DNA from 4 places in the Streptomyces sp. URMC 123 genome. Region 1 is predicted to be linked to each of the others. Evidence: riboswitches for the same ligand, from Rfam matches in the RefSeq annotation. Region 1 holds a riboswitch; each other region holds the start of a gene.
The links. A riboswitch is a leader RNA that binds a small molecule or an ion and turns the genes downstream of it on or off. The one in region 1 is predicted to bind cyclic di-AMP.
Positions count from the first base shown of each region.

Region 1 (4,791 bases):
GGCCGCCCTCACCCCTGCCCCCGGGGTCGTCGCCCGGTCCCCTCGGCGCGTCTCCGGCCGGGGCCGGGCCCTGGTCTCTCCCCTGGGCCGCCTTGGGGACGATGCGCCCCGTTCCCCGGCAGTCCCCTTGGTCCTCCCCGTGATCCTCTCGGTGAGCGGCGGTCGTCATCGCACCCTCCTCGTCGCGGAAGTCGCCGAAGCGGGTTCCCGTACGACCAAGGCTCATGCATGCGATGTACGGCCGCAAACGCACCGCCGCGACCACGGGTTTCCCGTTCCCGTACGGGGTGTTCGGCGGACGCGGCCCTTACGAGAGGGCCCGGCGGCGGCCCGCTGCCCAGCGAAATCCGTTCCGGTTGCGGACCCCGGCACGTTCCGGTTATGGCCCCCGCAGCCGCCCGCTCAGACGTCGACGCCGTGGCCGCGCAGCCAGGACAGCGGGTTGACGGGCGAGCCGCCGCCCGGCCGGACCTCCAGGTGCAGATGCGGTCCGGTGACATTGCCCGTGGCGCCGACCCGGCCGATGGTCTCGCCGGCCCCGACCGAACCGGAGGTCTTCGTCATCGACGACAGATGGCAGTACCAGATCTCCGTACCGTCCGGCAGCGTGAGCACGATGCGATAGCCGTACGCGCCCGCCCAGCCGGCCTGGGTGATGGTGCCGCCGTGCACGGCCTTGACCGGGGTGCCCGTCGGGGCGGCGAAGTCCTGGCCGGTGTGGTTGCGCGACCACATGGAACCGGACTCGCCGAAGGTCGAGGTCAGGGTGTACGAGGCCAGTGGCGCGACATGGCCGCCCGACGCCTTGGCCGTCCCCCCGGACCCGTCCTCGTCACCGCCGCCCGAACCGCCGGAGCCGCCCGAGCCGCCGTCCTCCTCGCCGCCGCCCCCCGCGCGTTCGGCCTGCGCCTGGGCGTCCTCCGCGGCCTTCTTCCGCTTCGCCTCCTCCGCGGCCTCCGCCTCGGCCTGCGCCTGGGCGGTCTCCGCGGCCTCCGCCGCCGCCGACGTGGCCGCCGCGCGCTCGGCGGCGGTGCGCTCCGCGGCGTCGGCCGCCGACTGCTGCTGCTCGGCCTGGCGCATGATGCGGGCGCGCAGCGCCTCGCCCGCGCCGGTGCCCTGCTCCGCCTCGGCCGTGGTCAGGCCGGCCTGGGTGAGCGGGGCGGCGGCCTGCCGCGCGGTGCCCGCGTCCCCCGCGGTGGCACCCTCGGCGGCGGCGTCGCCCCTCACCAGAGAGCCGATGCCCGGCAGGGACTCTGCGTCGGGGAGCTGGTTCACGACCCGGGAGAGGTCGGGCACGGCGATGGAGACCGGGGGCCGCTCCTTGGCAGTGGCCATGCCGCCGGCGCCGACCGCCGCGATGACGCCGACACCCAGCACGGCCGAGCTGCGGGCCATCGAGCCGCCGCGCTGCTTGACCACGCGATGGCGGCCGCGGACCGGGGCGACGGACTCCGCGGTGGGGTTCCAGGTGCCGCCCTCGCCGCCGCCGGCCGGGGGCTCGGCGACGAATCCGGGGTATCCGGCCGAACCGGTGGGGGTGTTGGGCGCCATGCGGGCGCTCTCCTTCCTTCCTCCTCGCCTACCGGGTTAGCTGACGGGTTCGGAGCAGGAAGGTCTCCTACGGCTCCTCCACGACGGCGACCCGTGATCGTGACGCGGCGCGGGGCCGCGAGCTGTGATCCGTGGTCCATGGGCGCCTGGACGGGCCCATGGGCGGGTGGAGGCACCGATTCACCCCAGGGTGGTGGTTCCCCGGTTCCTCGTGGTGCGGGATTCGGCGACGGCGCACGGTGCCGCCTCTTGTGGCAGCTGGGACGACCGCACTGCGTTATCGAACGTTAATAGAAAGAGTCACTTCTTTCCAAGCCGCGCAGCTTGATCATTGCGAACCGACAGGTGACCTTCTCCGGCCATTTCCCCATCTATGCGCCCGAACTGATCCCCCCTCGTCAAACCTGCCTTCATCTGATCGTTCATCAGTTGTTATGCGATGCGGCCCGCCCCGCTCGCGCCTCCGCGGCCCCCCTGCCCGGGACCTCCCTTCGGGGGCGATGACGCGGCGCATCCCCACGCTCACCCCGTGAAGCGATGACGCCCGCACCCTGCGGATAAACGGCGCGCATCGGGTAGCGTCGTACATATGACCAGCGCATCGCGCCGGGCGGGCAGCCGATCGGCGCGCCGGCCGCGGAGGCGGCAGGCGCGGCGGATACGGGTGCGTCCCCTCGCCCTTCTCGCCGCACTCCTCACGGCGCTGCTGATGGCGGCCGCCGCGACCACCACGAGCGCCCGCGCGGCCGACGGCCTCGACGCCGCCGCGGACGCCCTGCACGACGGGCCCGTCTACGTCGACCCGCGGGCGTCCGACCGACTCCCACCGGACCGCGCCAAGGCCCTCGCCGACAAGATCGAGGACGCGGGCAAGCCGGTCTTCGTGGCCGTGCTGCCCACCGCGCCCGAGTACCCGCCCGGCACGCTCCTCCAGGACCTGCGCGCCAAGACCGGGATCACCGGCGTGTACGCCGTCCAGCTCGGTGACCGCTTCAGCGCGGGCGCCGATCCGCGCGTGATGCCGCGCAACGCCGTCAGCAACCTCACCGGCGAGGTCGGGCGGTCCCACCCGGGCGACGCCGCGGCCCAGCTGGAGAGCTTCGTCGACGACGCGCTCCGGCAGGCGAACGGCCGGGCGCCGTCCTCCTGGGACAGCGGCTCCTCCGGCGGCGGCCTCGGCGCCGGCGCCGCAGTGGCGCTCGTCGCCCTGCTCGCCGCGGGCGGCGGCGGAGCGTTCCTGATGCATCAGCGGAGCAAGAAGCGCCGGGCCGAGGAGGAACGGGCCCAGCTGGAGCGCCTGCGGACCGTCGTCGACGAGGACATCACCGCCTTCGGCGAGGAGCTCGACCGGCTGGACTTCCAGCCGGCGTCGCCCGAGGCGGACGACGCGATGCGCGAGGACTACGGGCGCGGGCTCGACGCCTACGAACGCGCGAAGGCCGCCATGGCGGCCGCCCGCCACCCGGACGACGTGCGGGCCGTGACCGAGGCCCTGGAGGAGGGCCGCTTCGCCCTGGCCGTGCTCGCCGCCCGCCGCGAGGGCCGTCCGCTGCCCGAACGCAGGCCGCCGTGCTTCTTCGACCCCCGGCACGGCCCCTCGGTCGAGGACGCGACATGGGCGCCGCCCGGTGGCGCGGAGCGCACGGTCCCGGTCTGCGCGGCGGACGCGGCGCGGCTGGCGGACGGCGAGGAGCCCCTGTCCCGTACGGTCGAGACGGCCTCGGGTCGCCGCCCGTACTGGGACGCGGGCCCGGCCTACGCCCCCTGGGCCGGCGGCTACTTCGGCGGTGGCATCCTGCCCGGCCTGCTCATGGGCACCATGCTCGGCAGCATGATGCACGCCCCCGGCGCCTACGCCGCCGACGGCGGCTGGGGCGGTGCCGGCGGCCCCGAGGGCGGCGACTACTCCGGCGCGGACTTCGACCCCGGCGACTTCGGCGGGGGCGGGGGCTTCGGCGGAGGCGACTTCGGGGGCGGCGGAGGCTTCGGCGGCGACTTCTGAGGCGAGCCGCCCGCTCCGGCCGGCGCCGGCGGGTACGGCAAGGCCGGTCGCCCGTACGACGTCACGTCACGGGGACCGGCCGGCCGCGACGCGCGCTCAGCCCCGGTGCTGGGCCGAACCCGACTCGTCCACCGTCACGCAGGTGGTCCTGGTCAGCACCGCCACGGTCTCGTTGCCGCAATTGTTGCTGTGCCCCGAGGCGTTGCGGGCGAACAGCAGGTTGGACAGGACGCCGCCGGCGGGACCCGAGTGGTCGCCGTCGTGACCGCGCCCGTTCCCGTCGTAGCTCTTGCAGGTCCGGTCCTTCAGCAGGGCCACCTTGCCGGTGCCGCACAGGTTGGCGTGACCCGAGGAGTTCCTGCCGGAGACGTTCGACAGCACCCCGCCCGGGCCGCCGTCCCTGTCGCCCGCCTGGGCCGCGCTCATGCCCAGAGGCGCTGCCACCACCGCCGCCGCGATGACCACCGCGATGCGCTGCGCGAAGCTCATGTCCCATCCCCTTCCGACCGGCCGGGACCTGTCTGTCCCGACCATTCCGACGTGGGTCAACGACGGCGGGACGGATCGGTACGGGGCCGTCGGGGTGAATCCTGGGCAAAGCGGTTGATCGGCTCCTCCGACATGACGCCGTGGGCGCGCCCGCCCCCCGCCGGCCGCGCGCCTGTCCCCGAATATGCCTCCGAACACGCCTTCGCCCCGGCCGGACACGCCCGGCCGGGGCGAAGAAGCGCGGGCCACCGGGGTGCGGTGACCTCGTCGAGCGGTAGGCCGTGTGGGACTCGAACCCACAACCAATGGATTAAAAGTCCACTGCTCTGCCAATTGAGCTAACGGCCCACGATCGTGCTCCCCCGAGCATAGCCGGAGGCGGCCGAGTGACCGACCGGGTATCGGGTGGGCGTCGCGGGTCTGTCAGATCTCGGGGGCCGGACGAGGGCCAGGGGGCCCCGAGAAGGCGCTGGCAAGGGGAGGGCGGACCGGCGGCGGACCCGTCGGCGGGGCGGTCGGCGGCCGATCGGCGCGCCGGCGAAGGCGGCAGCGCGAAGGGCCCGGACGCACGCCGTGGCGTGCGTCCGGGCCCTTCAGGCGCGGCTGTCGCGGGAGGTCACACGGCCTCAGCCGTTGCGCTTCCAGCGGGGCTTGTCGGCGCGGCGGTCGAACGAGGCCGCCGGGCGGGTGCCGCGGTGGTCGTCGCGGCGGGCCGGACGGTCGTCACGACGGTCCCGGTTGAAGGGGCG
Region 1 is NZ_JBPQTV010000338.1:478-5,268, reverse strand. It holds gene ACSNOD_RS26580 (M23 family metallopeptidase) at 403-1,551, opposite strand; cyclic di-AMP (ydaO/yuaA leader) riboswitch at 1,562-1,790, opposite strand; gene ACSNOD_RS26575 (hypothetical protein) at 2,261-3,553, shown strand; gene ACSNOD_RS26570 (hypothetical protein) at 3,650-4,042, opposite strand; tRNA gene ACSNOD_RS26565 (tRNA-Lys) at 4,318-4,390, opposite strand; partial or broken gene ACSNOD_RS26560 (DEAD/DEAH box helicase) at 4,669-4,791, opposite strand, start outside.

Region 2 (4,791 bases), on a different contig from region 1:
GGCCTCGGCGTCGCGCGGGGCTTCGGGCGCGCGCTCCCGGCGCCGCGGCCCGCCGCCGGCCCGGGGCACCGTACGGGCCCGGCCCCGCGCCGCCGCCGTCTCACGGATCAGCGTCAGCAGCCCCAGCACCGTCACCACGGCCGCCGCCAGCACCAGCAGCGCGCCGCCGAGGCCGTAGCGGATGCCCTCGTCCAGCAGCGCCAGGCCGATCAGGGAGGCGATCACGGGGTTGACGACGGTGAGCGTGGCCAGCGGCGCCGTCAGCCCCGCCCCCCGGTACGACGCCTGCGACGTGGCCAGCCCTGTCACCGCGAGCACCGCGACCGCGACCAGCAGCGGCAGCTCCGCCAGCAGCGCCGCGCCCCGCCAGGCCGCGGCCGAGGTGATCGTCCAGTCGTCCACCACCGCCTTGACGAAGACCGACGCCACACCGAACGACACCCCGGAGGCGCAGGCCAGCGCCACCGCCCGGGCCGTGGGCCGCCCCCATCGCGCCGTCACCCCGGCCCCGGTCAGCACCCCGAGCGTGCCCACCGCCACGGCCAGCTGCTCGGCGCCGGTCAGGGGGCGGGACTCGCCGGAGCCCGTCAGCAGCAGCATCCCGGCCAGGCCCGCGGTGACCAGCACGGCGCCCCACCGTCCCGCCCGGCTCACCGGCCGCTTCACCCACACGGCCGCCATGGGCAGGGCGAACACCACGGTCAGCACCCCCAGCGGCTGAACGACGCTCAGCGGCCCCCAGCCCAGCGCCATCACATGCAGCAGGGCGCCCGCGCCGTTCAGGGCCACCGACGCCCACCAGCGCCCCTGGCGCAGCAGCGGCGCCCACCCCGGGGCGGAGCCGGCGGCGAGCCGCTCCTGCACGACGGCCGCGGCGGCGTAGGCGACGGCGGAGAGCAGGGCCAGTGCCACCGAGAGGGCGAGGGGGCTCATGTCCGGCCCCGGCGAGGGCGTCCGTTGCCGTTCATGCCACAACCTTCCTCCCGTACGGCCGCGTTGTCGTCGTCCGCCGGTCGGCTCCGGGTGTACTGCCGGTGGAGTACGGGGGCGGGCGCGGGCCGTCGTACGACGTGGCGGGGGCGGCCGGTGACCCGGGGTCAGGAGTGGTGCACAGCCGCCCTCATGGGGAGAAATCCGGCGGGACACGCCCGACCGAATGAGTAGTGAACATGTTCACAGAAGGCCGTTTCGGCTCTGAATTCGATCGGTTGATGGCGCAGTATCCATGACTGACGTTCAAGCCCCCGTCGTCGGGACGGGGCCGTCCGGGCGGACGCCGAGTCCTGCCACCACCCGGACGTGACCGACGCAGACGAGTTGGCAGGAGCGGGAGACCCGAGCACGACGGGCCACGACAGCGGTGGCCCTTGGGGTGAAGCCACGCATTGGCCGGGCACCTTCGCAGCCCGAACCCGACAGGTCATCTTTCGCAGGCGGATGACGAAGGGTTCACCCATGTCCGCGCGGACGCACATACCCACGCTCATGTCCCGGGCCGGCGCCACGGCCGCCCTCACCACCGCGGCCGTCGCCGCGACGGTCCTCGTCCCGGCGATGTCCGGCGGCGCCGAGGCCGCGAGCCCGGCCGGCACGGCGCTCAAGGCCGCCGCGGCCAAGCGGGGCGCCCCGTACCAGTACGGGGCGGCGGGCCCCAACCGGTTCGACTGCTCGGGGCTCACGCAGTACGCCTACAAGCGGGCCGGCAAGAACCTCCCGCGCACGGCGGCCGCCCAGTACAACCGGACCCGCCACATTCCCGCCTCCGGCCGACAGGCGGGCGACCTGGTGTTCTTCCACTCCGGACGGAACGTCTACCACGTCGGCATCTACGCGGGTAACAACACGATCTGGCACTCGCCGAAGCCGGGCAAGACCGTGCGCCAGGAGAAGATCTGGACCAACAGCGTCTGGTACGGCCGCGTGAGCTGATTCGGGCGAACCGGCCCCGGCGAACCGGCCCTGCGAACCAGCCCCGGTGCACCGGCCCCGGTGCACCGCCCGCGGCCGAAACGCAGCCGCCCCCGGCCCATGACGGGCGGGGGGCGGAAGCCGCTTCTCGACGGGTCAGCCCACGGACTGGCCCGCGTCCGGTTCCAGGACGCCCATCGCCACCAGGATGATCAGGGCGATGCCGAGCAGGATGCGGTAGACCACGAAGGGCATGAAGCTCTTGGTCGAGATGAACCGCATGAACCACGCGATCACCGCGTATCCCACCACGAAGGCGATGACCGTGGCGAAGGCCGTGGGGCCCCAGGCGACATGGCCCTCGCTCATGGCGTCCTTGAGCTCGTAGCCGCCCGAGGCCAGCACGGCGGGGATGGCGAGCAGGAAGGAGTACCGGGCCGCCGCCTCCCGGGTGTAGCCCATCAGCAGGCCGCCGCTGATCGTCGCCCCGGAGCGGGAGACGCCGGGGATGAGGGCCATCGCCTGGCAGACGCCGTAGACGAGGCCGTCGCGCACGGTGAGCTCGGAGAGCGTCTTGCGCTCGCGGACCGCGCGGTGTCGGCCGCCGTTCTCGTCACGTGCCGCCAGCCGGTCGGCGACTCCGAGGACGATGCCCATGACGATGAGCGTGGTGGCGGTCACCCGCAGATCGCGGAACGGGCCCTCGATCTGGTCCTTGAGCGTGACCCCCAGCACACCGATGGGGATCGAGCCGACGATCACCAGCCAGCCCATCTTCGCGTCGTGATCGGAGCGCAGCGACTTGTCGAACAGCGAGCGGCACCACGCCGAGATGATCCGCGCGATGTCCTTGCGGAAGTAGATGAGGACGGCGGCCTCGGTCCCGATCTGGGTGATGGCGGTGAACGCCGCCCCCGGGTCCTCCCACTGCGCGAATGCCGCGGTCAGCCGCAGATGGGCGCTGGAGGAGATCGGCAGGAACTCGGTCAACCCCTGGACGAGCCCCAGGATGAATGATTCGAACCACGACATGAGACGTAACGCATCCAAGCAATGATCATGGCCTGACCTGCTGGACCACAGGTCACGCGGGGTTTTCCGGGCATCCGGCCGACGGGCGTGTCCCCTTCTGCGGGAGGTGGCCCGCTGCTGCGGGAGGCGGCCCGCGGCGAGCCGCCGCCGCCCCCTCGCCGACTCCTTCGACGCGGAGCCGGTCGACCGCCCTCCGCCTGACGTGCCCCCGATGAGGATCACCGGCCTCGGCGGAGGGAAGCCTAGCGCCCTTGTGTAACGGCTTTCTGAAGACCCCGGCCCTCCGCCTTCCGAGGACCCCGGCCCTCCGCCGTCGCCGGCGCGCGGAGGGCGAGCACCGCCATGTCGTCGTGGCCGTCGCTGGGCCGGGCGGCCACCACCGCCCGGCCCAGCTCCTCCACCGGCCGGTCCGCGTGCGCCGCGGCCACCTCGGCCACCGTCCGCAGGCCGTCCCCGAGGTCCCGGCGCGGGTGCTCGACCAGGCCGTCGGTGAACATCACCACGGTGGCGCCCGGGGGCAGCGGGCACCGGTGGTCGAGCCGCCGGTGGCCGGCGTCGACCCCGAGCGGCGGATCGGGCTCGCCCTCGGGGTAGCCGGCCTCGCCCGGCGCGGTGACCACCAGCGGCGGCGGGTGGCCCGCGCTGCTCCAGACCAGCCGCCACCCGCCCTCGTGGGGCTCGATGCGGGCCAGGCACACGGTCGCCATCACGGGCTCGCCCAGCGCCTCCAGGGTCCGGTCGAGCCGGGCCAGTACGGCGCTGGGCGCGGCGCCGGTGTCGAAGGCGAGGGCCCGCAGCATGTTGCGGAGCCGCGCCATGGCCGCCGCCGCCCGCACGTCGTGGCCGACCACGTCGCCGACGATGGTCGCCAGGGCGCCGTCCGGCAGCACGAGCGCGTCGTACCAGTCGCCGCCCAGCAGGGCCGGGTCCGTCGCCGGCTGGTACAGCGCCCAGGAGGTGAACGGCGCCAGCTCGGGCAGCCGGGGCAGCAGCAGCCGCTGGAACTGCTCGGCGCCGGAGCGGACCTGGCCGTAGAGCCGGGCGTTCTCGATGGCGACGCCGGCCGCGCCGGCCAGGGCCACCACCAGCGCCTCGTCGTCGGCGTCGAAGGGCCGGCCGTCGATGCGGTCCGACAGGTACAGATTCCCGTACACCCGGCCGCGCACCCCGATCGCGACGCCCAGCAGCGTCCGCATCGGCGGGTGGCCGGGCGGGAAGCCGGCGGACGCGGGGTGGGCGGCGATGGCCTCGACGCGCAGCGGCCGCGGATCGCTGATGAGCAGGCCGAGCAGCCCCCTGCCGTGCGGCAGCTCCACGCCGGCCAGGCGCGCGGTCTCCTCCTCGGTGAGGCCGACGGGGATGAACTCGGCGAGCCGCACCCCGTCCTCGTCCAGGACGCCCAGGGCGCCGTAGCGGGCCCCGATGAGCTCCATCGCGGTGCTCACGATGCGGCGCAGCACCACGGGCAGTTCGAGCTCCCCGCTGATCGCCAGCATGGCCGCCATCAGCCCTCGGGTGCGGTCGGCCGTCCGGACGCGGTCGACGGCCCGGGCGCGGTCCGGGCCGGCCGGCGCGCCCGGCCCGCCGCACCGGCCCGAGCGGTCCCGGGGCCGCAGGCCCACGGTGGGGGAGCCCGCCGCGAGGCCCAGGGGCGGATGCCCGGCGTCGTCCGCTGCGTGATCACTGGTCGCCACGGAGCCGAGAGTAACGGTTGGGCGACCGTGAGCGGCGGAGAATCGTCGCACGTCACAGCCGGGCTCCGGGGTGAGAGGCGGCCGGGGCCGGCGCGCCGCACGGCGAGCGGCGGCGGTCGGCCCGCCGTGCGGCGGGTACTTTGCGCCACCCGGGGCG
Region 2 is NZ_JBPQTV010000012.1:24-4,814, forward strand. It holds partial or broken gene ACSNOD_RS03330 (DMT family transporter) at 1-933, opposite strand, end outside; cyclic di-AMP (ydaO/yuaA leader) riboswitch at 1,298-1,452, shown strand; gene ACSNOD_RS03335 (C40 family peptidase) at 1,456-1,929, shown strand; gene ACSNOD_RS03340 (undecaprenyl-diphosphate phosphatase) at 2,065-2,940, opposite strand; gene ACSNOD_RS03345 (PP2C family protein-serine/threonine phosphatase) at 3,183-4,445, opposite strand.
Region 2: it holds a riboswitch for cyclic di-AMP, as region 1 does, so the genes downstream of both, ACSNOD_RS03335 (C40 family peptidase) here and ACSNOD_RS26580 (M23 family metallopeptidase) in region 1, are expected to answer to the same signal.

Region 3 (4,791 bases), on a different contig from region 1:
CGCCGCCCGATCCGGGGTTCGCGCCGGGCTTTGTACGGCGCTTTTGTTACGCGCGCATTCCGACTTTGTTACGCGCGTATGCCGACCGCGTCGACCGTTTGTTTCGCCCCGTTCACGGGGCCGGGCCGGCGCAATCGGTACGCCGCGAGCGAGCGCTCGACGTGCGCGGCGGTCAGGGTCCGGGCCCGCTCCGCGTCCCCGCGGGCCACGGCGTCCACGATGGCGCCGCGCTCCGCCCACGAGGCCATGGCCCAGGCGGTCGCCGCCGCGGGGCCGGCCTCGGCGCCCGCCCCTGCCCGAGCGGGCCGTACGGGGTGCCCGGCGCGCGCCCGTACCGCCGGCGCGGCCTGGGCCCGTACCGCCGCCCCGGCCCCGGCCGGCACCCGTACCGCCGCCGCGGCCCGTTCCCGTACCGCCACCGCGGCCCCGGCCGGCACCTCCACCGCGTACACCCAGGCGAGCTTGCGGCGGGTCTGGGTCAGCAGCGCCGCCAGGCCGGGGCTGCCGGACGCCTGGGCGAGCGTCTCGTGGAACCAGCCCTCCAGCGCCCCCAGGTCGCCCAGCCGGCCGTGGCGGGCGCGCTCCCGGCCCAGCCGGACCAGCCCGCGCAGCACCTTCAGATGGGCCTCGGTGCGCCGCTGGGCGGCGCGTGCCGCGCCCAGCGGCTCCAGCAGCGCCCGGATGTCCAGGAGGTCGGCGGCCTCCCGCTCGGACGGCTGGGCGACACAGGCGCCGGCGTGCCGGCGGGTGGTGACGAAGCCCTCGGACTCCAGCGTGCGCAGGGCCTCCCGCACGGGCACCCGGGAGACCCCGTGGCGGCGGGCGAGGAGCTCCTCGGTCAGCCGGCCGCCGGGCGGGTGGACCCCGGAGACGATGTCGTCACGGATCGCGTCGCAGACCGCGTGCGCGGGGATGCCGCCGCCCGCCGCGTCGCCGTTCACCGTCGACTCCGCATTCTTCGGCCCTCCGCCTTTCGCCGCCCCGGAAACATTCTTCACCGCGAAACGAACCCAATTCCCTCGCTGCGGCGACTCTAGGGCAGCGCGGCGCGATTTCCGATGGCGCCGGTGATTTCATGCATATCTTTTGGCCGGAACGCGACGCGTCCTGGCCAGGGTCGCGGCGGGGCGGGGAGAAACCCGAGGGCCCCGGCGCATGCGCCGGGGCCCTCGGGGAAGGCGGAAGGAAGCCTCGAAGAGATCAGATGTTCACGCCGTGCGAGCGGAGGTAGGCGATCGGGTCGATGTCCGAGCCATAGGTGGCGCCGGTGCGGGCCTCGAAGTGGAGGTGCGGACCGGTGGAGTTGCCGGTGCTGCCCGACAGACCGATCTGCTGGCCCGGGGTGACGGTCTGGCCCGCGGACACGGACACGGACGACAGGTGCCCGTACTGCGTGTAGGTGCCGTCGGCGTGCTTGATGACGACGTTGTTGCCGTAGGCGCCGCCCCAGCCCGCCTCGACCACGGTGCCGGAGGCCACCGAGCGCACCGTGGTGCCGGAGGCGGCGTGGAAGTCGATGCCGGTGTGGCTGCCGGACGACCAGTTGCCGCCGGAGGCCTTGTACTGGGTGGAGACGTAGGAGCCCTCCACGGGCGCCACATAGGCCATCAGGCGCTTGCGCTCCGCCTCGCGGGCGGCCCGCTCCTGGGCCTCGCGCTCGGCCTTGGCCTGCGCCTCGGCGCGCCGCTTCTCCGCCTCGGCCTGCTTCTTGGCCTCGGCCTCGGCCTTCGCCTTCGCGGCGGCCTCGTCGGCCATGTGCTGCTGCGTCTGGGCCTGGGCGTCGATGGTCTCGGTCATCGTGTCACCGATGACGATCGCCTGGTTGAGGCCGGTCGTCTCGACCGAGGGCGCCTCTCCGCTCGCCGCGACCGCCGGGCTGGCCAGGGTGGCGACGACGCCGGTGGTGGCGAGGGTGGCTATGCCCGCGATGTTCGCGCCGGAACGGGCCATACGGCCCGGACGGCGGTGCTTCCCGGTGGCACGGGTGAACGCCATGGGGTGGCGTGCTCCTTTCCTTCCTTCTCGCCTACCGGGTTAGCTGACGGGTTCGGAGCAGGAAGGTCTCCTACGGGCCCCTCGTCAAAGGCGCCCGATTCACCCCAGGGACGTTTGGGTCCCCGGCTCCCCTGGCTCGCGCCATGCGGGGACTCGGCGATGACTGTCCGCCAGTCGCGGGTGCGACTGTGATGCTCGGTCGAACAGCCGGACCGACGCTAATCGGCTCGTCTTTCAATCGGCAAACAGAACGGGGCTTTTGTAGCGCACGCCACAGGAAAGACGGGCAACCTCTCCAATAAAACGGACAAAGGACGCACCTCGGGCCCCAAGAGGGGCCGAGATGCGTCCTGTTCACCGCGCGGCACGGGGGTCCGTACGGTCGTCGCACCGGCTTCGGTCCGTACGGACGCGCGCTTCGCTCCGTACGGCACCGGCCTTCCGTCCGTACGGGCACCGGCTTCGACCCGTACAGTCGTCGACTTTCCGTCCGTACGGACGCGCGCCGCGGAGCGGGTCAGCCCTTGATGATGCTGACCTCGCCGATGCCCAGCTCCCGCACCGGCTCCGCGATGCTGGAGGCGTCACCCACCAGTACGGTCACCAGCCGGTCCACGGGGAAGGCGTTGACGACCGCAGCGGTGGCCTCCACCGTGCCGGTCTCCGCGAGCCGGGCGTACAGCTGCGCCTGGTAGTCGTCGGGCAGGTGCTGCTCCACCTGGTCGGCGAAGGTGCCCGCGACGGCCGCGGCGGTCTCGTACTTCAGCGGCGCGACGCCCACCAGGTTCTGCACCGCGACGTCCCGCTCGGCGTCGGTGAGCCCCTCGGCGGCGAGCGTGCGCAGCACCTTCCAGAGGTCGGCGAGCGCCGGCGCCGTGGACGGGGTGTCCACCGAGCCGCTGATGGCGAGCATGGCGGCCCCGCTGCCGTCGGGCGCGGACAGCAGCACCTGGCCGAACGCCCGTACGCCGTAGGTGTAGCCCTTCTCCTCGCGCAGCACGCGGTCGAGCCGGGAGGTGAGGGTGCCGCCCAGGCAGTAGGTGCCGAGCACCTGCGCCGGCCACACGCGGTCGTGGCGGTCCGGCCCGAGCCGGCCGATCAGCAGCTGGGTCTGGACCGCGCCGGGGCGGTCGACGATCACGACGCGGCCGGTGTCGTCCGCCGTCACCGGCGGCACGGGCCGCGGTTCGGCGGTGCCGCCGGTCCAGGCGCCCAGGCTGTCGGCGAGCGCCGCGTCGAGGTCGATGCCGGAGAAGTCGCCCACGACCACCGCGGTGGTCGTCGCGGGGCGCACATGGGCCTCGTAGAAGGCGCGCACGGCCGCGGCGTCGATGCGCTCGACGGTCTCCAGCGTGCCCTGCCGGGGGCGCGACATCCGCGACTCGGCGGGGAACAGCGTCTGGGACAGCGCCATGGCGGCCCGGCGGCCGGGGTTGGCGAGCTCGTGCGGGATCTCGTCCAGCCGGTTGCGCACCAGCCGCTCGACCTCGCCGTCGGGGAAGGCGGGGGCGCGCAGCGCGTCGGCGAGGAGCCCGAGCGCCTTGGTGAGCCGGGAGGCCGGCACCTCCAGGGAGACCCGGACGCCCGGGTGGTCGGCGTGCGCGTCCAGGGTCGCGCCGCAGCGCTCCAGCTCGGCGGCGAACTCCTCGGCGGTGTGCTTGTCGGTGCCCTCCGACAGCGCGCGGGCCATGATCGTGGAGACCCCGTCGAGGCCCTTGGGCTCGGCGTCCAGCGGCGCGTCGAGGTTGATCTCGACGGCGACGACCTGCTGGCCGGGGCGGTGGCAGCGCAGGACCGTCAGGCCGTTGGGCAGGGTGGCGCGCTCGGGGGCCGGGAAGGCCCACGGCTTGGCGACGCCGCCCCGCGGCTGCGGGTGGAAGGTCATCGTGGGGGTCACGGCAGCGGTCTCGCTCACTTGGCCGCCTCCTCTTCCTGCGTCGCGTCACGGTCGGCGGCGGGGCCCGACCCGGCATCGGTGGTGCCGCCGGGGGCGGCCTCGACAGTGGCTCCGGACGCCATCTCGTCCGACGGCTCCTCGGCGGAGTCGGCGATCTTAGGGGCCTCGGTGGGCTCGTAGACCAGCACCGCGCGGTTGTCGGGGCGCAGCCGGGCGGCGGCCACGGCGCGCACCTCGTCGGCGGTGACGTCCAGCACCCGGCCCACGGCCGTCAGGGCGAGCTGCGGGTCACCGAAGAGCACGGCGTAGCGGCACAGTTCGTCGGCGCGCCCGCCGACGGTGGCGAGCCGGTCCAGCCACTCGCGCTCCAGCTGTGCCTGGGCGCGCTCCATCTCCTCGGGGGTGGGCCCCTCGGCGGCGAAACGGGCCAGCTCCTCGTCGACCGCGCGTTCGATGTCGGGGACCTCGACGCCCCCGGAGGTCTTCACGTCCAGCCAGCCGAGGGAGGGGGCGCCGGCCAGCCGCAGCAGTCCGAAGCCGGCCGCGACGGCCGTACGGTCGCGGCGCACCAGCCGGTTGTACAGGCGGGAGGACTCACCGCCGCCGAGCACCGTCAGCGCCAGATCCGCGGCGTCGGCCTCGCGCGTGCCGTCGTGCGGCAGCCGGTAGGCGGCCATCAGGGCCCGGGAGGGCACCTCCTCGCGCACGACCTGGCGCAGCTCCTCGCCGATGATCTCCGGCAGGGAGCCGTCGCGCGGGGGCTGCTTGCCGTCGTGGCCGGGGATCGTGCCGAAGTACTTCTCGATCCAGGCGAGCGTCTGCTCGGGGTCGATGTCGCCGACGACCGACAGTACGGCGTTGTTGGGCGCGTAGTAGGTACGGAAGAAGGCCCGCGCGTC
Region 3 is NZ_JBPQTV010000137.1:8,596-13,386, reverse strand. It holds gene ACSNOD_RS17435 (GntR family transcriptional regulator) at 69-914, opposite strand; gene ACSNOD_RS17430 (M23 family metallopeptidase) at 1,201-1,995, opposite strand; cyclic di-AMP (ydaO/yuaA leader) riboswitch at 2,010-2,164, opposite strand; gene ACSNOD_RS17425 (M16 family metallopeptidase) at 2,513-3,880, opposite strand; gene ACSNOD_RS17420 (M16 family metallopeptidase) at 3,907-4,791, opposite strand, start outside.
Region 3: it holds a riboswitch for cyclic di-AMP, as region 1 does, so the genes downstream of both, ACSNOD_RS17430 (M23 family metallopeptidase) here and ACSNOD_RS26580 (M23 family metallopeptidase) in region 1, are expected to answer to the same signal.

Region 4 (4,791 bases), on a different contig from region 1:
ATGGAGGCGTTGGCGTCGCCCATCTGCGCGTACGCGATCTGTCCGCCCTTGAGGACGAGCTGCGGCTTGACCCCGAAGAAGGCCGGCTCCCAGAGCACGAGGTCGGCGAGCTTGCCGGGTTCCACGGAGCCGATCTCGCCGTCGAGGCCCTGGGCGACGGCCGGGTTGATGGTGTATTTGGCGACATAGCGACGGGCCCGGTGGTTGTCCGCGCGGCCGTCGCCGGGCAGCGCCCCGCGCCGCCGCTTCATCACATGGGCGGTCTGCCAGGTGCGCAGCACCACCTCGCCGACGCGCCCCATGGCCTGGGAGTCGGAGGAGATGATCGAGATGGCGCCGAGGTCGTGCAGCACGTCCTCGGCGGCGATGGTGCTGGGCCGGATGCGGGACTCGGCGAAGGCGAGGTCCTCGGGGACGGCCGGGTTGAGATGGTGGCAGACCATCAGCATGTCGAGGTGTTCGTCGACGGTGTTGAGGGTGTGCGGCCGGGTGGGGTTGGTGGAGCTGGGCAGCACGTTCGGCTCGGAGACCACCGTGATGATGTCCGGCGCGTGCCCCCCGCCCGCGCCCTCGGTGTGGTACGCGTGGATCGACCGGCCGGCGATGGCGGCGAGGGTGTCCCCGACGAAGCCCGCCTCATTGAGGGTGTCGGTGTGGATGGCGAGCTGTGCGCCGGTCTCGTCGCAGACGCTCAGACAGGCGTCGATGACGGCCGGGGTGGCGCCCCAGTCCTCATGGATCTTGAAGCCGAGCGCCCCGCCGCGCAGTTGGCTGTGGAGGGCGTCCCGGGACATGGTGTTGCCCTTGCCGAGCAGCCCGATGTTGACGGGGTACGCCTCCATGGCCGCGAACATCGCGGCGAGGTGCCAGGGCCCGGGGGTGACGGTGGTGGCCTTGCTGCCCTCGGCCGGTCCGGTGCCGCCGCCCACCAGGGTGGTGATGCCGGCGGCCAGTGCCTCGTCGGCGATCTGCGGGCAGATGAAGTGGACATGGGCATCGATGGCGCCCGCGGTGAGGATCTTGCCGTTGCCGGCGATGATCTCGGTCTCGGGCCCGATGACGAGGTCGGGGTGGACACCGTCCATGGTGTCGGGGTTCCCCGCCTTGCCGAGGGCGGTGATCCGGCCGTCCCGCAGGCCCACGTCGGCCTTGACGACGCCCCAGTGGTCGAGCACCAGGGCGCCGGTGATCACGGTGTCGGGCGCGCCCTCGGCCCGGGTCGTACGGGCCTGGCCCATGGACTCGCGGATCACCTTGCCGCCGCCGAAGACCGCCTCGTCGCCGGCCGATCCGGGGCCCCCGGAGAGGTCGCGCTCGATCTCGACGAACAGATCGGTGTCGGCGAGGCGTACGCGGTCGCCGGTGGTGGGCCCATAGAGGTCGGCGTAGGCGGCGCGGGTGAGCTCAGCCATGCCGCGCCCCCGCGCCGGCCGGCGCCGGCGGACGCCCGGCGTCGGACGCGTTCGCCACCCCTGCCTGTGGCGCCGTCGCTCCGGCCGGGAGCGGGGAGCGGGCCGCGGCGGACGGCGACGCCCCGGGGCGCGGCGACGCGCGCCGCGCGTCCAACGCTCCGCCCGTCTCCCCGCGCAGCCCCGGCACCACGCGCCGGCCGGCGAGGGGCACCAGCTCGACCTCGACGGGGATGCCCGGCTCGAAGCGCACGGCGGTGCCGGCGGCGACGGCGAGCCGCAGGCCGTACGCCGCGGTCCGGTCGAAGTCCAGACCGGGGTTGGCCTCGGCGAAGTGGTAGTGGGAGCCCACCTGGACGGGCCGGTCGGCCGCGTTGAGCACGGTCAGCCGGGTCACCTCGCGGCCCTCGTTGAGCACCACGGGGTCCGGCGCGTGCAGGATCTCTCCGGGGATCATCGGCGCGGCCCCCGTCACGCGATCGGCTCGTGGACGGTGACCAGCTTGGTGCCGTCCGGGAAGGTCGCCTCGACCTGGACGTCGTGAATCATCTCGGGTATGCCCTCCATGACGTCGTCCCGGGTGAGGACCGTACGGCCGGACGCCATGAGTTCGGCCACCGTGCGGCCGTCGCGGGCGCCCTCCAGGATGTGGGTGGTGATCAGCGCGACCGCCTCCGGGTGGTTGAGGCGCACTCCGCGGTCCCGGCGCCTGCGCGCCACGTCGGCGGCCACATGAATGAGCAGTCGGTCCCGCTCATGCGGAGTCAGTTGCACGCTTCCCACCTCACAGTCGTCCCCTTCGCCCCGTTCACGGGCGATGGGCGCCCGGCGGTTCACACCGGCGCGCGGCAGTTGTGCCGACCCCGGGTCCCGCCTGGACGCAGCGGGACACTATCCGAGGTCAAACCCCCGCTGAAGTGCGGTTCTTCCGCTCGGGCGAGGGAATTGCACATTACTGCGCAACCTTTTCCACCGTGTTAACTGTCCTTTTGCGTCCCCATGGACATCGGCGATCACCGTCGCCGGACGGCGCGTGCGGCGCGCGGTGACGATCGTGCCGCCCGCGGTGCGACCCATGGCGACCGCCTGGCGCGGGCGGGCGGCGACCGGTGACCGGGGCGAACCCGACGGCGGCGAGCGGGGCGCTCCCCCACTCCCGCGGCGAGCCCCGCGTCGCGGCACGGCGAGGCGCCAGCGCCCCAAGTCGGCTGCGGAGCACACGAACTGACGCGGCGTCGTACGGGTCGTCGGTCGGTGCGCGGGCCCGCCCGACCGCTGCGGCCGGGGACCGCGGCCCGGGCCCGTCGCGCCGCGTGTCACGCCGAGACCGGCGGACGAGCGCGGCGAACGCGGCGCACACCACCTCACCGCGGTGCGAACCCCCTGAGCGGGGGTCGGGGAACGGCGCGCGATCCCGGTCACCGTGCCACCGGCACAGCCAAGTTGAGGGCGGCGGATCGCCGTACCGACCCGCCCTACGCCGATCGGGCTCACTCGATCGGCGAAGGGATCACTGGACGACCAGCCTGATCGACTTGCGCAGGACGCCGAGCCCCCGCCTCGTACGATCCGCTCCGCCGCTGGTCAGAGGCTCGTGCCGGAAAGCCCGTCCGGAGCGAATGGGGTTTTGTCCACCTGAACGGAGCAGTCGTGAGGAGGCTCACAAACGGCCGTTTCGACTCGGAATCGGCGGCGGCGGTGCGTGACGATCGCTTCGACGACAAGCCCCCGCCGCCGTGGCGGGGCGGTCCGGGCGCACGCCGAGTCCTGCCGCCGCACCGGACGCCTGGTCGACATCAGGGAATCGGCAGGAGTGGAGGACCCGAGCAGTCCGGGGCGACCGCACACCACGCCGCCGCCCCTTGGGGTGAAGCCGCAGCAGCGGCCGGGCATCTTCGCCAGCCCGAACCCGACAGGTCATCCTTCATAGGCGGATGACGAAGGGTTTGCGCATGTCCGCGCATGGACATCATCGTTCCACAGATCATTCCGCAGAAGACCCCTCCGCCGAGAACCGCTCACCGTCCGCTCGCCCGGCGTTCATCTCCCGGGCCGGCGCCGTCTCCGCCCTCACTCTCGCGGCCGTCGGCGGGACCCTGCTGGTCCCCGGCGCCGCGCCGGAGGCCCAGTCCCTGACAGCGTCCACGAAGGCGCTGCACATAGCGGCATCCAAGAAGGGCGCCCCGTACCGATGGGGTGCCGCCGGGCCGTACAGCTTCGACTGCTCGGGGCTGACGCAGTACTCCTTCAAGCGAGTCGGCAAGCAGCTCCCCCGCACGGCCGCGGCCCAGTACAACCGGACCACCCACGTCCCCGCGTCCCAGCGCCAGCCGGGTGATCTGGTCTTCTTCCACTCCGGTGGCTACATCCACCATGTGGGCATCTACGCGGGGCAGGGCAGAATCTGGCACTCCCCCAAGCGCGGCGCCGTGGTGCGCCTGGAGAAGATCTGGACCCGTAGCGTCTCCTACGGACGCGTCAACTGAAACCGCCGAGCGGTGCCCGGCCGAGGCCGGGCACCGCGAAGGACGAGCCGTCCCTCGGTGCTGCGCCGTCCCCGGCGCCGCCTCCGATGCCCTCCCCGGCGCAGTCCCTGATGCCGTCCCCGGTGCCGTCCCCTCGGTGCCGGCCGCGGACGGGCGCCCGCGCGGCCGAAAAGCGACAGGCACTATTGCGCGCCGATTACGAGAACCTTTCGGCCGCAATACGTGACGGTATTCGGCACGGCCCCCCGGGCCTCGTCGGCCCTGTCCTCGCGCCTTTCAACGACCTCTTCGCTCAATGCGCGGCGGGAACCGGCCACGGCAGCGCGATCCATACCGTCTTTCCGCCCTCCGCCGTCGGAATGACGGAGAGTTTGCCGCCCGACTCGGCGGTGAGCCAGCGAATGATGACCATGCCCCGGCCGTTGTCCTGCTGCACCGCGGCGGGCAGCCGCCTCGGCCAGCGCGGGTGACTGTCGGTCACCCCGATCCGCAGCTGTTCGTCCCGGTCGAGATGGAGCTTCACCGTAAAGGTGGGCGAGAGTCCGAACGTGTGCTGAACGGCGTTGGTGGCGAGCTCGGAGACGATGACGCGGACGGTGTCCGCCTCCTCCGCGCCGTCCGGCAGCCCCCATTCGCCGAGGACGGACGTCACGTACCTCCGCGCCCGGGTGACCGACGCCGGATCGCTCGGCAGCGTGACGGATGCTTCATGGTGGTCTGCCATGGCGATGCTGTCCCTTTCCACCGGGCCTCGCTCCGGCGCCCCGGGGGGCGGTGGGAGCGGCTCCGGCCGGCCGCTGCACACCCAAGTGCCCTCTCATGCTGCCGCGAAAGGGGGCGATCCCCCAAGATGCGCATATATCTATCGCTCGAAGCGGTGAACTCTGCTACGGAAA
Region 4 is NZ_JBPQTV010000198.1:2,402-7,192, reverse strand. It holds gene ACSNOD_RS21115 (urease subunit alpha) at 1-1,412, opposite strand, end outside; partial or broken gene ACSNOD_RS21110 (urease subunit beta) at 1,558-1,866, opposite strand; gene ACSNOD_RS21105 (urease subunit gamma) at 1,881-2,183, opposite strand; cyclic di-AMP (ydaO/yuaA leader) riboswitch at 3,183-3,357, shown strand; gene ACSNOD_RS21100 (C40 family peptidase) at 3,362-3,895, shown strand; gene ACSNOD_RS21095 (ATP-binding protein) at 4,188-4,619, opposite strand.
Region 4: it holds a riboswitch for cyclic di-AMP, as region 1 does, so the genes downstream of both, ACSNOD_RS21100 (C40 family peptidase) here and ACSNOD_RS26580 (M23 family metallopeptidase) in region 1, are expected to answer to the same signal.